Regions from separate parts of the Paenibacillus sp. NRS-1782 genome, predicted to be linked through region 1. Evidence: riboswitches for the same ligand, from Rfam matches in the RefSeq annotation. Region 1 holds a riboswitch; each other region holds the start of a gene.

Evidence for each region. A riboswitch is a leader RNA that binds a small molecule or an ion and turns the genes downstream of it on or off. The one in region 1 is predicted to bind cobalamin.
Region 2: it holds a riboswitch for cobalamin, as region 1 does, so the genes downstream of both, metE (5-methyltetrahydropteroyltriglutamate--homocysteine S-methyltransferase) here and ACIFQM_RS08715 (ABC transporter substrate-binding protein) in region 1, are expected to answer to the same signal.
Region 3: it holds a riboswitch for cobalamin, as region 1 does, so the genes downstream of both, cobJ (precorrin-3B C(17)-methyltransferase) here and ACIFQM_RS08715 (ABC transporter substrate-binding protein) in region 1, are expected to answer to the same signal.
Region 4: it holds a riboswitch for cobalamin, as region 1 does, so the genes downstream of both, ACIFQM_RS07965 (ABC transporter substrate-binding protein) here and ACIFQM_RS08715 (ABC transporter substrate-binding protein) in region 1, are expected to answer to the same signal.

The regions. Positions count from the first base shown of each region.
Region 1 is NZ_JBITPH010000020.1:22,174-25,268, forward strand. It holds gene cbiB (adenosylcobinamide-phosphate synthase CbiB) at 1-271, shown strand, start outside; gene ACIFQM_RS08710 (histidine phosphatase family protein) at 271-1,065, shown strand; cobalamin riboswitch at 1,189-1,406, shown strand; gene ACIFQM_RS08715 (ABC transporter substrate-binding protein) at 1,613-2,617, shown strand; gene ACIFQM_RS08720 (FecCD family ABC transporter permease) at 2,614-3,095, shown strand, end outside.
Region 2 is NZ_JBITPH010000045.1:168,690-171,784, forward strand. It holds gene metE (5-methyltetrahydropteroyltriglutamate--homocysteine S-methyltransferase) at 1-1,718, opposite strand, end outside; cobalamin riboswitch at 1,879-2,074, opposite strand; gene nrdG (anaerobic ribonucleoside-triphosphate reductase activating protein) at 2,259-2,756, opposite strand; gene ACIFQM_RS18305 (anaerobic ribonucleoside triphosphate reductase) at 2,753-3,095, opposite strand, start outside.
Region 3 is NZ_JBITPH010000045.1:195,201-198,295, reverse strand. It holds gene cobJ (precorrin-3B C(17)-methyltransferase) at 1-1,802, opposite strand, end outside; gene ACIFQM_RS18420 (hypothetical protein) at 1,931-2,158, opposite strand; cobalamin riboswitch at 2,117-2,300, opposite strand; gene ACIFQM_RS18415 (TIGR00730 family Rossman fold protein) at 2,358-2,912, opposite strand; gene ACIFQM_RS18410 (uroporphyrinogen-III synthase) at 3,083-3,095, opposite strand, start outside.
Region 4 is NZ_JBITPH010000018.1:177,105-180,199, reverse strand. It holds gene nikB (nickel ABC transporter permease) at 1-16, opposite strand, end outside; gene ACIFQM_RS07965 (ABC transporter substrate-binding protein) at 32-1,615, opposite strand; cobalamin riboswitch at 1,823-2,020, opposite strand; partial or broken gene ACIFQM_RS07960 (purine permease) at 2,727-2,981, opposite strand.

The DNA.
Region 1 (3,095 bases):
TACGGTTAGGCGAGATGCGCGGCTGCATCCCAGTCCGAACAGTGGCTTTCCAGAATCAGCAGTTGCGGGTGCGTTGGGGATTCGCCTCGGGGGCTATAATGTATATCATGGCGTACGCTCTCTCCGTGCATATATGGGAGAGCTGGTGCGACCGATGGAGCCGGAGGATATCCGACATACGATTCGGCTGATGTTTGCCGTGTCCAGTATGTTCGTGGGATTGTGTCTGTTCGTGTCCGCCGGATGTTATGCACTGGGGTGGACGCAGTGATGAAGCGTGACGCACCGAACACCAGCAATAGAGCAGGAAGTGATGTGACCTTGAAGCATGATTTTACAGAACACCCGCCATGGGATGTGGAGCTTGTGCTGGTACGTCACGGCACAACCTTATGGAACAGGGAACGTCGATACCTGGGGCACTCTGATCTGGGCTTGCTGCCAGGAGCAGAGCAGGAATTAGAGCCTTTGCGGGAACAATTACAGACACATTCCTTTGCCCGAATCTATTGTAGTGACTTGATACGTTGTCGTCAGACCTTGCAGATCATTTTGCCAGAATCGGAACTGAAACCAGATAATATGTCTGCTTGGTCTGTCATCATGGAACCACGTCTGAGAGAGCTTCATTTTGGGGAATGGGATGGAAAAACGTATGATATGCTCAAAGATGTGGCATTGTACCGCGCGTGGATTGATGAGCCGCAACGGGTTACGCCGCCGGGTGGAGAGCCCTGGAAAGACTTTGTGAACCGCCTTGGTGAATTTCTAGACTCTTTGTATGAGTGGCGTACAATGATGGAGCTTCAGAAAACAGGTTTGTCTGATGCTCCACCTTCCGTTCTGATTGTTACGCATGGTGGAGTGATTCGTCAGTTGGCTTGTATGCTGGTATCGGGTCATGATTTTTGGAGCCTGAATCCGAAGCCGGGAGGGGCCATTAGGATTCGGTTGAGTTTGGCACAAAAGCCATTTGCATATTTAACCGCCACCTGTTCTACAGCATCACATCCAGATTTGGCTACAGGGCACAAGTTCACCGGATGGCTGGTGGATCAGAACTGACTGCGTATATACTTCTCATGATCACAGACATAGGGCAGGTAAACAGGCGGTTTGGGTTGTAAGCCAGTCTTTTTTAACCTATAATCATCAAGTAAAAGAACGGCTTGACCAACACTACATCAAATATCCAGCAGACGAGGTCGGTGCAGTGGTATGAAACCCTCGGATTCATATCGGTGCGCTGTTAAAAGGGAAGTCGGTGTGAATCCGGCGCGGTCCCGCCACTGTAAATGGAAAAATGCCAGTCCGCTCTGGTTTATGTGCCACAAAGCATATGAAGGAGCAACAGGCTGTCGCATATTTCTGTAAGTCAGGATACCTGCCCGTCCGCCTGTCACCATAGTCCTTCGAGGAAAGGATGACGTGTTCGCAGTGACTGTCCATGCGGAAGAAACTGCCGCCTGCGTACGATCTGCGCTAACGTGACCCCTGTGTCCTTATCTGAGGATGCAGGGGTTTTTTGAAAGGAAAAGAAGGCTGGATTTAGAGATATCGGATGATGTTCAAGTGACGCTTTTAAAAGAATTTATATGGAGGGGTGCAAATCATGGCAGGGAATAAAATAAAGGTCTGGACTACAGGCTTATTGGCTCTGGTCTTGGCGGTTGTGCTGAGTGCATGTGGAGCTAACGGAAAGAACGCTGAAAATAAAGGGGATCAAGCCTCACAGCAACCGGGACAGACGGCAACCGCTCAGGAGCCTCCGGGCAAAACGGTCTACCCGCTGATCATTAAGGATGCGACCGGACAGGAATTTACGTTCAAAAAAGCGCCGGACAAAATCGTTTCTGTCTCCCCGGCTGAAACCGAGGCGCTGTTCGCCATCGGACTGGATAAGGAAATTGTCGGTGTATCGGACTATTCCGATTACCCGGAAGCAGCTACGAAGAAGCCCAAAGTGGGCGGCATTATGAAGCCGAATGAAGAGGCGATCATTGCTGCGAATCCAGAAGTCGTTTTTGCAGGGATATCACTCAGTGAGCAGGCGACAACCAAGCTGCGTGACCTGGGAATTATGATTTTTAAAACCGAGCCGAAAACGGTTGAAGATGTCATGGCTAACATCGAACTATATGGGAAAATTACCGATCATCAGAAAGAAGCAAGAGCGGTAACCGACAAGATGAGAGCCGATGTAACGGAAGTGAAAAACGGTGTTAAAAATATCGGTAAAGGGCAAAAGCTGAGAGTCTACGTCGAATTTTCACCCGGCTGGACGGTCGGCAAGGACGAGTTTATGGACGAGCTGATTTCTTTGGCGGGCGGCGAAAATGTGGCAGCAACGCAAAAGGGCTGGTACCAGATCAGTGAGGAAAATATTATTGCGGCTAATCCAGACGTCATTTTATACAGCAAGAATGTCAAGGACGACAAAACAGGCCAAACACTCGGCGATATCATCAAAGCCCGTAGTGGATGGGATCAAATATCGGCTGTTCGTCTCAACCGGGTGTTTGCCGTGGATGATAATCTGATTAGTCGTCCGGGTCCGCGCGTAACGGAAGGTCTCAAGGCAGTGGCCAAGGGCGTGTATCCTGAAATTTTCAAATGAATCGTAGGCTGATTGGCTTTGGAGGGGCAGGTCTTGCCTTATTGCTGCTGACGCTGCTGCTCTGTCTCGGTATCGGCTCGGCCAAGCTTCCCGTCAGCCAAATTGCGGGTATTCTGGTCAACCATCTGCCGTGGTTAGGTGAGACGGTTACACCGGATTGGAATCCATCTACAGAGCAGATTATTTTGAAGGTCAGACTGCCGCGTGTGTTACTGGGTATGCTGGTAGGCGCAGCGCTTGCGCTGGCGGGAGCCGGATTTCAGGGTGTGCTACGCAATCCGCTGGCTGATCCTTACACGCTGGGGGTATCCTCGGGGGCTTCGGTAGGGGCAGCGGTACTGATTTATTGGGGGCTTCAATTTTCGTTTGTAGGCGTATGGACACTGCCGCTGGTGGCGTTTACGACCGGAATGCTGACGTTGTGGATGGTGCTGACGCTGGCGAGGGAAGGCGGCAAAATTCCGACGCAAAGCCTTAT
Region 2 (3,095 bases), on a different contig from region 1:
AAAATCGTTACCGGACCTGTCAGCATTCCTTTGACTGGCTTGGAGGTCAACGATTGGGCAAAGGCCGTTTCTTCCACAGTCATGGGTTGATCGAACGACACGTCTCCGTATATAATCGGCGGTTTAACACACCGGGAGCCGTAGGACTGCACCCACCCGTTTTGTGTAAAGGCAAAGCCTTTCAGCTTTTCGCCAAAAAATTCAACCATGTCTGTCCGCTCAAATTCCCCGTGTACGAGCACATCAATGCCAATGTTCTCCTGAATATCAATCCATTCCTTGATTTGCTGCTGAATGAACGTCCGATACTGCTCGGCAGACCATTCCCCTTTGCGATAGTGCAGACGGGCTTTGCGAACCTCTGCGGTTTGCGGGAAGCTGCCAATCGTCGTCGTAGGCAGTGGAGGCAGCTTCAGCTTGTCCTGCTGGATCACACGACGCTCAGCGAAGGGAACGCTGCGTGACTGTGGCTCTTTCGCCAGCAGAGTCTCCATATCGGCAGTCGTCTGTACTCGTGCCGCCGAGCTGTTGAAGCGGGCTACCGCGTCTGCACTCTGCTCAAGCTTGGCAATTGCCGAGGGTTCGCGTTTGCCAAGCGCAGCGGTCAAAGCTGCGATTTCTTCCAGCTTTTCATCGGCAAAGGCCAGCGCTTGCACCAGCTCTCGGTCCAGCTTGTGCTCTGCTTCCAGGCGGACTGGCACGTGCAGCAGACTGCATGATGGCTGCACGATGAGCTGACCAGCGGTGGTTTGCTCTGCCAGTTGTCCAAGCAGCGCAGCTACGGTGTTCAGATCGGAGCGCCATATATTGCGCCCGTCAATAACACCAGCGGCCAGCGTTTTCCCTGCGGGGAAGCCATGGCGTAGTACATGTTGCAGGTTTTCGCCATCATCATGCACAAAATCAAGACCTATTCCCTGTACCGGGAGCGTGGACAGGCGCTCATAATGATCCAGACTGCCAAAGTAGGTTTGCAGCACGATATTTAAGGATGGAGCAGCTTGGGCCAGAGCCTCATAGGCCTCCTGAATAATGTCCAAATCCTCTGTCGGGAATGAGGTGGTCAAGACAGGCTCATCTACCTGCACCCACTGAACGCCTTCCGCAGCCAGCTCAGACAGGACGCGGGCGTACAGTGGCATGAAGCTTCGTATGATCGCGGCCAAATCCTTACGGTCATAGCCTTTGGACAGAGCAACGAACGAATAAGGACCGATCATGACGGGTTTACCTTCAATACCTAGTTCCTGTTTCGCTTCACGATAAGCCTGCAACGGCTTATTCTCGGTGAACACCGGAGTTGCATTTGCCAATTCCGGTACGATGTAGTGGTAATTGGTATTCAGCCATTTGGTCATTTCACTGGCGGTGGCACCTTTTTGTCCACGGGCTATCCCGAAATAGACGGATAGGGGAACAGGTCCCTCGGGACGGTAGTTGAACCGTTCCGGCACCAGACCGAACATCACGGATGTATCCAGCATGTGATCGTAATAGGAAAAGTCTCCGACAGGAATTCGATCAATTCCCTTGTCGCGTTGCTTGCTCAGATGCTCCAACCGCAATCGTTTCATCTCGGTATGCAATTCGCTTTCATCCATGCTGCCGTTCCAGAAGCGTTCCAGTGCTTTCTTCCATTCCCGGTTTCCTCCGATACGCGGATATCCCAGGTTACTGCTGATCAAGCCGGACAACTCAGGCAATTCGGTAAATGACATATACTTTTCCTCCCAGGCTGGTAGCCAGTTTATTTTTGCGTACAAAAAAAGACATTCCTCCCCGGAGTTAAAAATGAGTAGGGGAAAGAATGCCTCCGTTATTTAAAAAATGAAAATTCGGCGACTGCTCTTAACACCTCCCTATCTCCCGTAGGTACTTGCGATGTTGTTGAAATAGGCAGGTCTCCTGACTTACGGATCATGACTTTCAGCGCTCCTTCCCGGTCTGTGGACCAGTGGGTGTATCAACAGCTGAAAATTCCCCGTTTACAGTGGCGGGACCGCGCCGGACTTGCACCAGCTTCCCTTTTAAGCCTGAACTGAATAGAACAGACACCTATCTCCAAGCTATGTGATTATGGTATGACGAATAATTATGCACTCGTATACTTGTTCACCATCATAAGTGAAACTTGCAGGATACGCAATATAAACTCTGTTTAAACCTAAAATGAACTACATGCAAAAAAAGACAAACCTTCCCCCGTAGGGAAAGGACTTGTCTTAGGGCATAACAGCTCATGCGAGTATAACATCGCCTTAGGCTAATGTAACTATAGATCCTGCCTGAATGCTGGCCTTCACATCCACCAGTCGTTGATTGCGACTGCCCCGGAAGGGAAGGGTAAGATCCTTTTGCTGTTCTACAAAAGGGCCGTCCACAATCACATCGCATAGCAGCGCCAGCTCCCGGCGGGCCTGATCCGTAAGCAGCTCCTCATAGTCAAAGCCGGTATAGGCCCACACGGTTCGGTCAGGACAGGCTGCGCGGAAGTCGTGCACAAACTGCGAGCATTCCGATGCCGAGAAAAAAGGGTCTCCGCCGCAAAGGGTTAACCCGTCCAGCAGTGGATTATCTGCGATGTCACGGATGACTTCCTGCTGTCGCTCCAGTGTGAACGGTTCACCTGCGCGGAAGCTCCATGACGAGGGATTGAAGCAGCCGGGGCAGGCATGGCGGCAACCGCTAATGAATACGACGGTACGCAGGCCATGCCCTTCGTTCAGAGATTCAGGAATGTAGCCGCATAAATTCACCGATGCTTCACCCGGTCGCGCACCTCAGCCTGTTTCGCGGCGTTGAAGCGAACGGTATAATCACCTGTCAGATATCCGGTTACCCGGCGCAAACGCTGAAAATGCGTATGTTCTTCATCAGCACCGCATTGGGGACAGCTTGTCCCGATAATGCCCTCGTAGCCGCATTCCGTGCAACGGTCTACCGGATGATTGATGGAGAAGTACCCAATGTTCTGATGGAGCGCGTATTGTACAATTTTAAGAAACGCCTCCGGGTTATTCCGCGCATTACCATCCAGCTCGATGTACGAAATCGCACCAGCGTTGCACAGATTATGAAATGGGGCTTCGAGGCTG
Region 3 (3,095 bases), on a different contig from region 1:
GGCGCATCTTCATGCCGAAAACCCGCTACAACACCTACACGTTTGAAAAATTTATGAAAACGCTCGTTTGGATGCCCTTTTTCCTTATATTCAGCGATGACATTCTCAACGATATCCGTAATCTGATCTCCCGGAATGCCCTCCGCTACAGGTTGAGCGGCATGAGCGTTGCGACCAAATTTTTTGCCGCCAAGAAACAGATCGTATCCTCCCTTGCGGTATACGATTCCGATATCCTCCAGCACTGCCCCATAGCAGGCCATACCACAGCCGTTCAAGGCAATGCTCGTTTCCTTGGGTGCCTGCAATCCGCCCAGTACAACCTGTAGATGCTCTGCCACAGGCACAGCGTCATCCTTCTCCATATTGCAGAAGTCGCACGCCTTCACCTTAAACACATCGCCAATCGGCATCACGATGAATCGTTCATCACGCAGCCGCCCTACCAGCTCCTCCGGATCTGCGCATGGCACGCGCAGCACGATCTGGTGATCCGGCGTATACTCCAGCTCGCCTTCATCACCCGCTACCTCCGCGAGCAGCGCCATCTGGCGAGCGGTGAACTTTTTGTTTCCCACGCCGGGGGAAACGCCCACCTCAAACAGCGCAGGCTTGCCAAAGCTGCCTGTCGCTGTCCCGGCCGTAGCCACTGCTCCGGCCACGGCTGCCGTTCCGGTGGCGCTCACGACGGGCGCTTGCCCGCTCCAGCGTGCGCTCGCTTCGCCCGGCAGCTTGCCGCCCGCAGCGAGGCGGCTCAGCGCCTCCGCTGCCAGCGCTGCCGGGGCTGCACCGGCTTGCGCCGCAGACGGCGCGGCCTGCACGGCAGCCACCACTTGCGGGCGTGCCTGCGTGGCAACCGCAGCAGCACCGCTCGCGGAAGGAGCGGGCGCGGTCCCGCCAGCTCCCGCAGGGGCTGGTACTGCGGGAGCTGCGCCTGCCTGCGACGCATTCAACGCGCGATCCTCTTGCGCGCCCAGCGACCACGGCTCCGCTTCCGTGCGGAGCCGCTGATGCGGCTTGAGCGCCTGCTCGGTCGCACCCAGCGTATACTTGCGCTGATACCCGCGTGGCGTCACGATCAGACCGTCATACACCATCGTCGAGGAATTGCCTATAATGACAGTCGTCAGCATGCCAATGTCATGGTTCAGCATGTCCTCCAGCGTCGTCACTATTACTTGCTGACGGTCACGGTAAGCACTCTTGACCAGCCCAACCGGAGTCTGCGGATCACGGTAACGCAGCAAGATGGACTGCGTCTCAACAATCTGGCGTGTACGTCGGCCACTCCGCGGATTGTACAATGCAATGACAAAATCCGCCGAAGCTGCCGCCTCTACACGCTTCACAATCGTTTCCCAAGGGGTCAAATGGTCACTCAGACTGATCGTGCACGCATCATGCATGACGGGCGCACCCAGCAGCGAAGCACAGGACTGAATCGCCGATATCCCCGGCACGACTTCTACCTCAACCCCGTCCTCACGGCGCCAGCCCTTTTGCATCAGCACTTCGTACACCAGCCCCGCCATACCATATACGCCTGCGTCTCCACTGGAAATGACGGCTACCTTCTTACCCATCTCCGCCTGTCGAACCGCCTCCTGCGCACGGCTCACTTCCTCCGTCATGCCTGTGCGTACAATCTCCTGTCCATTCAACAACGGACGGATCAGATCCACATAGGTGTTGTAGCCAATAATGACCTCACTCTCGGCCAACGCGTCCAGCGCCCGTTTGGTGATATGTTCCATATCCCCCGGTCCGAATCCAATCACGAGCAATTTTCCTAATGGGCTCATCGTTATCCTCCCTCTTAAATCTATGCCATGTTTTCCATACTTCTATCTATTTCACTTGTATATGGACATCCTGTAACTCAAAAAAACCCATCCTGCCCGGATGGGTTTCCTATGTACGCATCGTATCATCAGACGGACACAGCATAAGAAGACACTTCTTGTCTTCCGCCATCGTGCCGTTGCTTTCCATCTGCCTGTTCACGCTTGAAACGCTTCTGCACGTTCTGATCCACGCAAACCTGTAACCAACATGGAAAAAGCAGCGTGCGCCTGATTTCCTGATTTCGTACACCCATCCTCTCCGCGAAGGTTAACGGTGCATACAGATCAAGGTAGGTCTCCTGGCTCGGCATCAACAGATTTTTTCGTCTTCCCCGTTTTCTCACGAGTGACGTCTGAAAAAATCCTCTTCCTTACAGTGGCGGGACCGCTCGGGACTTGCACCCGATTCCCTGTTACCCTTCGCTATCACAAAGGCACCTTGTCTGTCCGCTATTTGATTATGGGTCTTATCATAACCTTGGCTTAATCAGTTGCGCAAGCATGAAAAACGCTTTATTTCAAGTTCTCTGCCTTATTTTTTAACATATGCAACAATTCGTCCGGGTCCGCAGAGATACTCAACAGCGTTGGATGGTCAACTCCGGTAAAGCCCTCCCGCACACTATGACGCACCATTTCCTCCAACGGGTCAAAATATCCGTTCACATTCAGCAGCCCGATGGGCTTGCGATGAATGCCGATTTGCGCCCAGCACAGCACCTCAAATAGCTCCTCAAAGGTTCCCAATCCGCCCGGAAGGGCAATGAATGCGTCAGCCTTTTCGCTCATCACCGCTTTGCGTTCATGCATGTTCGCCACCTCAATAAATTCAGTAATTCCCCGGTGAATAATCTCTGCATCGAATAACAGGGTTGGCATAATCCCGGTGACCTGACCGCCCCCTGCCAGCATCGCATCCGCGACCTCGCCCATCAGCCCCTTGCTGGAGCCTCCATAGATTAAACGGACCTGATGTCTCGCCATAGCCTCTCCAAGCTTGCCTGCCTCCTGAAGATATACCGATGAATGTCCGGGCCTGGACCCGGCAAATACACAAATGGAATTCATAACGTCTCAGCTCCTGTCCTGGTATCCGCATCGAGGCTTTTTCATTATATTAAATAAATATTTTCCCTATAACAAAAACTTCTGTCGATGCATTTCCAACAAAAAAAGATAAAGACCCTGTAGGCCCTTATCTTCATTTTACCCTTTATCCCAAGGATATGGGGAAGTTTTCAGCTCACTACT
Region 4 (3,095 bases), on a different contig from region 1:
GAATAAAACGAATCATAGGGTATCCAGTCCGTTATTCCGCAATATCGGATTGCGCCGTAATGTAGTAATACTCAATCGGATGCGGTGTAAAGCCCTCTACCCCTTTTTTCACCCCAAATACATTATCAGGGTGAACAATAAACGACTGCGGCAAATCGGTATTAATGATATCCAGCGCTTGCAATGTCACGGCATTACGCTGTGCTGTATCCTTTGCCAGCTTCAAGCTGCCAAGGAGGTTCTCCAGCGGTTTGGAACTATAACGGCTTACATTGGCCTCGCTTTTAGAGGAATAAAACATGTCCATAAAATATTGCGGCTCCCCCGTATGGGCAGTCAGCATACTGTACATGGCAAAATCCCAATCGTTTTTGGTTAGCGCCCCGTCGATATTTTCCACCTTGCGAATCTTCACCTGGATGCCCTCTTTCAGCAGTTGGCTCTGAATCACCTCAGCCATGACCGAAAGCTCTGGACGCTGAGGGAAGGTCAGCAATGTAACCTCGAACGGCTTGCCCTGCTTGGTCCATGTACCTTGGGCATCCTTTTGCCAGCCGTCCTTCGTCAACAACTGCCCTGCCGTTCCGTCCAGCACTTTACGTTCCACCTTGCCGAAGGGGAGAATGCTCGGGAATGGGCTGCTTGCCTCCGTACCATAGCCTCTCATGATCGCACTCACAATGGATGCACGTGGTATCAGGCTGTCCACTACTTTGCGGTTCGCGGCATCCTTGAACACAGGCGACTCCATGTTATACACGATCATATGAGTGCGCAAAGAGGGAGCCGACAGCACTTGCAGCTTATCGTTCTTTTTTAATACCTCCGCGTTATCCACCGGAATATCAGTCGCTACATCTACTTCGCCAGATTGCAGCGCCAACAGGCGTGAATTGCCGTCCGTAATGAACTTCATCGTTGCTTCAGCCAGCCGGGCCTTCTCGCCCCAATATCCGTCATAACGCTCTACGACCAAGGACTGATCCTTGTTGAACGCTTTAATTTTAAAAGCACCTGTCATCGCAGGGTAGCTCTGCTCATCCTTCATAGACGCTACATCCAGCACAATCGTCGATGGATCAGCCAGATTGGACACCAGCGCTGAATTGGGCTGGTTAGTCGTGATTTTCAACGCCAGCGGCCCAGTTACATCAATCGACTTTACGTCTAGCAAATCCTTTGCCAAATGGCTTTTCTCGATGGAGCGCAGCAGGGAAGCTTTCACACTTTCCGCGTCCATACTCTTTCCGTCATGAAAAGTGACCTTATCCTGCAAGCCGAACGTCCAAACTGTGGGACTGTCCTGCTTCCATTCCTTGGCCAGCCAAGCCACTGGCTCCAGCTTTTCATTCAAACGGACAAGTGTCTCACCTGCGCCGGACCGCATGACATCCCAGCTATTGTCTCCGTGCGGGTCAACGCCCGACGGTTTCCACGTATACGCCATCACCAGTTTCTTATCTGCTGTAGCCTGTTGTGTGGATGTGTTCTCGCCCTTGCTGGGGCTATCCGCCGTCTTACTAGTTGTCGAGCATCCCCCCAGAGCCATAACTGCCAGCAGCAGCATCACCCCTGTACATATAAACCATGAACGCTTTTTACGATTGCTTATCATTCTATTGACTCCCCCTCTGTCTTGTCATTCACAAATACCTAGCGCAAAAAAAAGCATCCCCGACCGCTTGATCAGCAGTCAGAAATGCTTTCATTATCAAATGCCTAAGCTCACCCTCTTCACCCTCTAAAAACAAGGGGATCGGATCGGTTTCAGACATTCTGTATGCAGCACGCCTAACCACCTCCCCAGCATCCCGTGGGTCTGACAGTGATGTTAAAACAGGCAGGTCTCCTGACTTCAGGCTTATCTCTCAGGCCTTCCCGGTTCCTCACAGTTCCAGTGGCTGTTCTGAAAGCTACAGCAATTCCCTGCTGATGCCTGTATACAGTGGCGGGTCCGTGTCGGAATCTACCGAACTTCCCTTTTAAGTGAACACGCACAACAGCCATCTACATGATTTCAGCGAAACCCTGTAAGTGGAAAGTCCGGTTCACACCTGTTTTCTTCCTTTATTCCTCTATATTACGAATTAGGACTATCTTATTTTGTTGTTACAGGCTTGTCAACAAATGCTGCGCAATATTTTAAATTTAAACGATACGGCAAGGATCAAGGCTATGACTTTGCGTTGCATGCACGCAATGGACGTGATAAAATTAGGTATAGAGATAACCACCGTGTCCGTATACTAAAAAGAGCCTTCGCCGCTACCAACGGCAAAGACTCTTAGGACTTGAAAGGCTGTGGATCATCACGGCGCGCTAAATGCGTAGCTAAACCCACCGTTAGGCGCCTAACCTAATTACACGGTGGGTTTTCGCTTGTTCCGAAATTTCCGACGTAGCCAGCGATAAAGTTTACGAATACTAAACACCAGGCTTAGTAACGTAACCATCCAACGCAACACATCGTAGCACGACACAAGGTTGACCATCGGCTTCACCCCCTTTCGGGAAGCTGCGCCGTGGTCTGAAAACATCCACCACTATTCAAAATCCATAAGGTAGATTATACCATGACCTCGCCTATCACTCTAGCAAATTCTTCTAATAGAATCTCAAACCCCGATCTTCATACAGGAAGGGGGTTTTATCAATAACTCTATGCCAAAAAGCCGGAAAAATAGGCTTACGTCCTCTCTCCCGCGGTCTTTATCTAATCCTAATCGTTAAACCTTCTGCGGAACCTCTGACACCTTCCCGCCTTTGACCCATTCGCCCTGTTTTTTCGTTAAAACGATATTCAAGACAATCGCCGTAATCGAGCCGGATACGATACCGTTTTGCAGCAGCATTTTGGCAAAGCTCGGCAGTTGGTCAAACATTTGGGGCAGCACGACAGAGCCGAGGCCCACCGCAATGCTACATGCCGCGATCAGCAGATTGCTTTCCTTCTGCAAATCCACCTCTAACAAAATAGACATGCGCAATATTTTAAATTTAAACGATACGGCGAGAATCAAGAAAATGGATTTTCAATGCAAGGCTGTCAATAAATGTAGTTCATATCCGACTAATGGACTCTTGCAGACACAAAA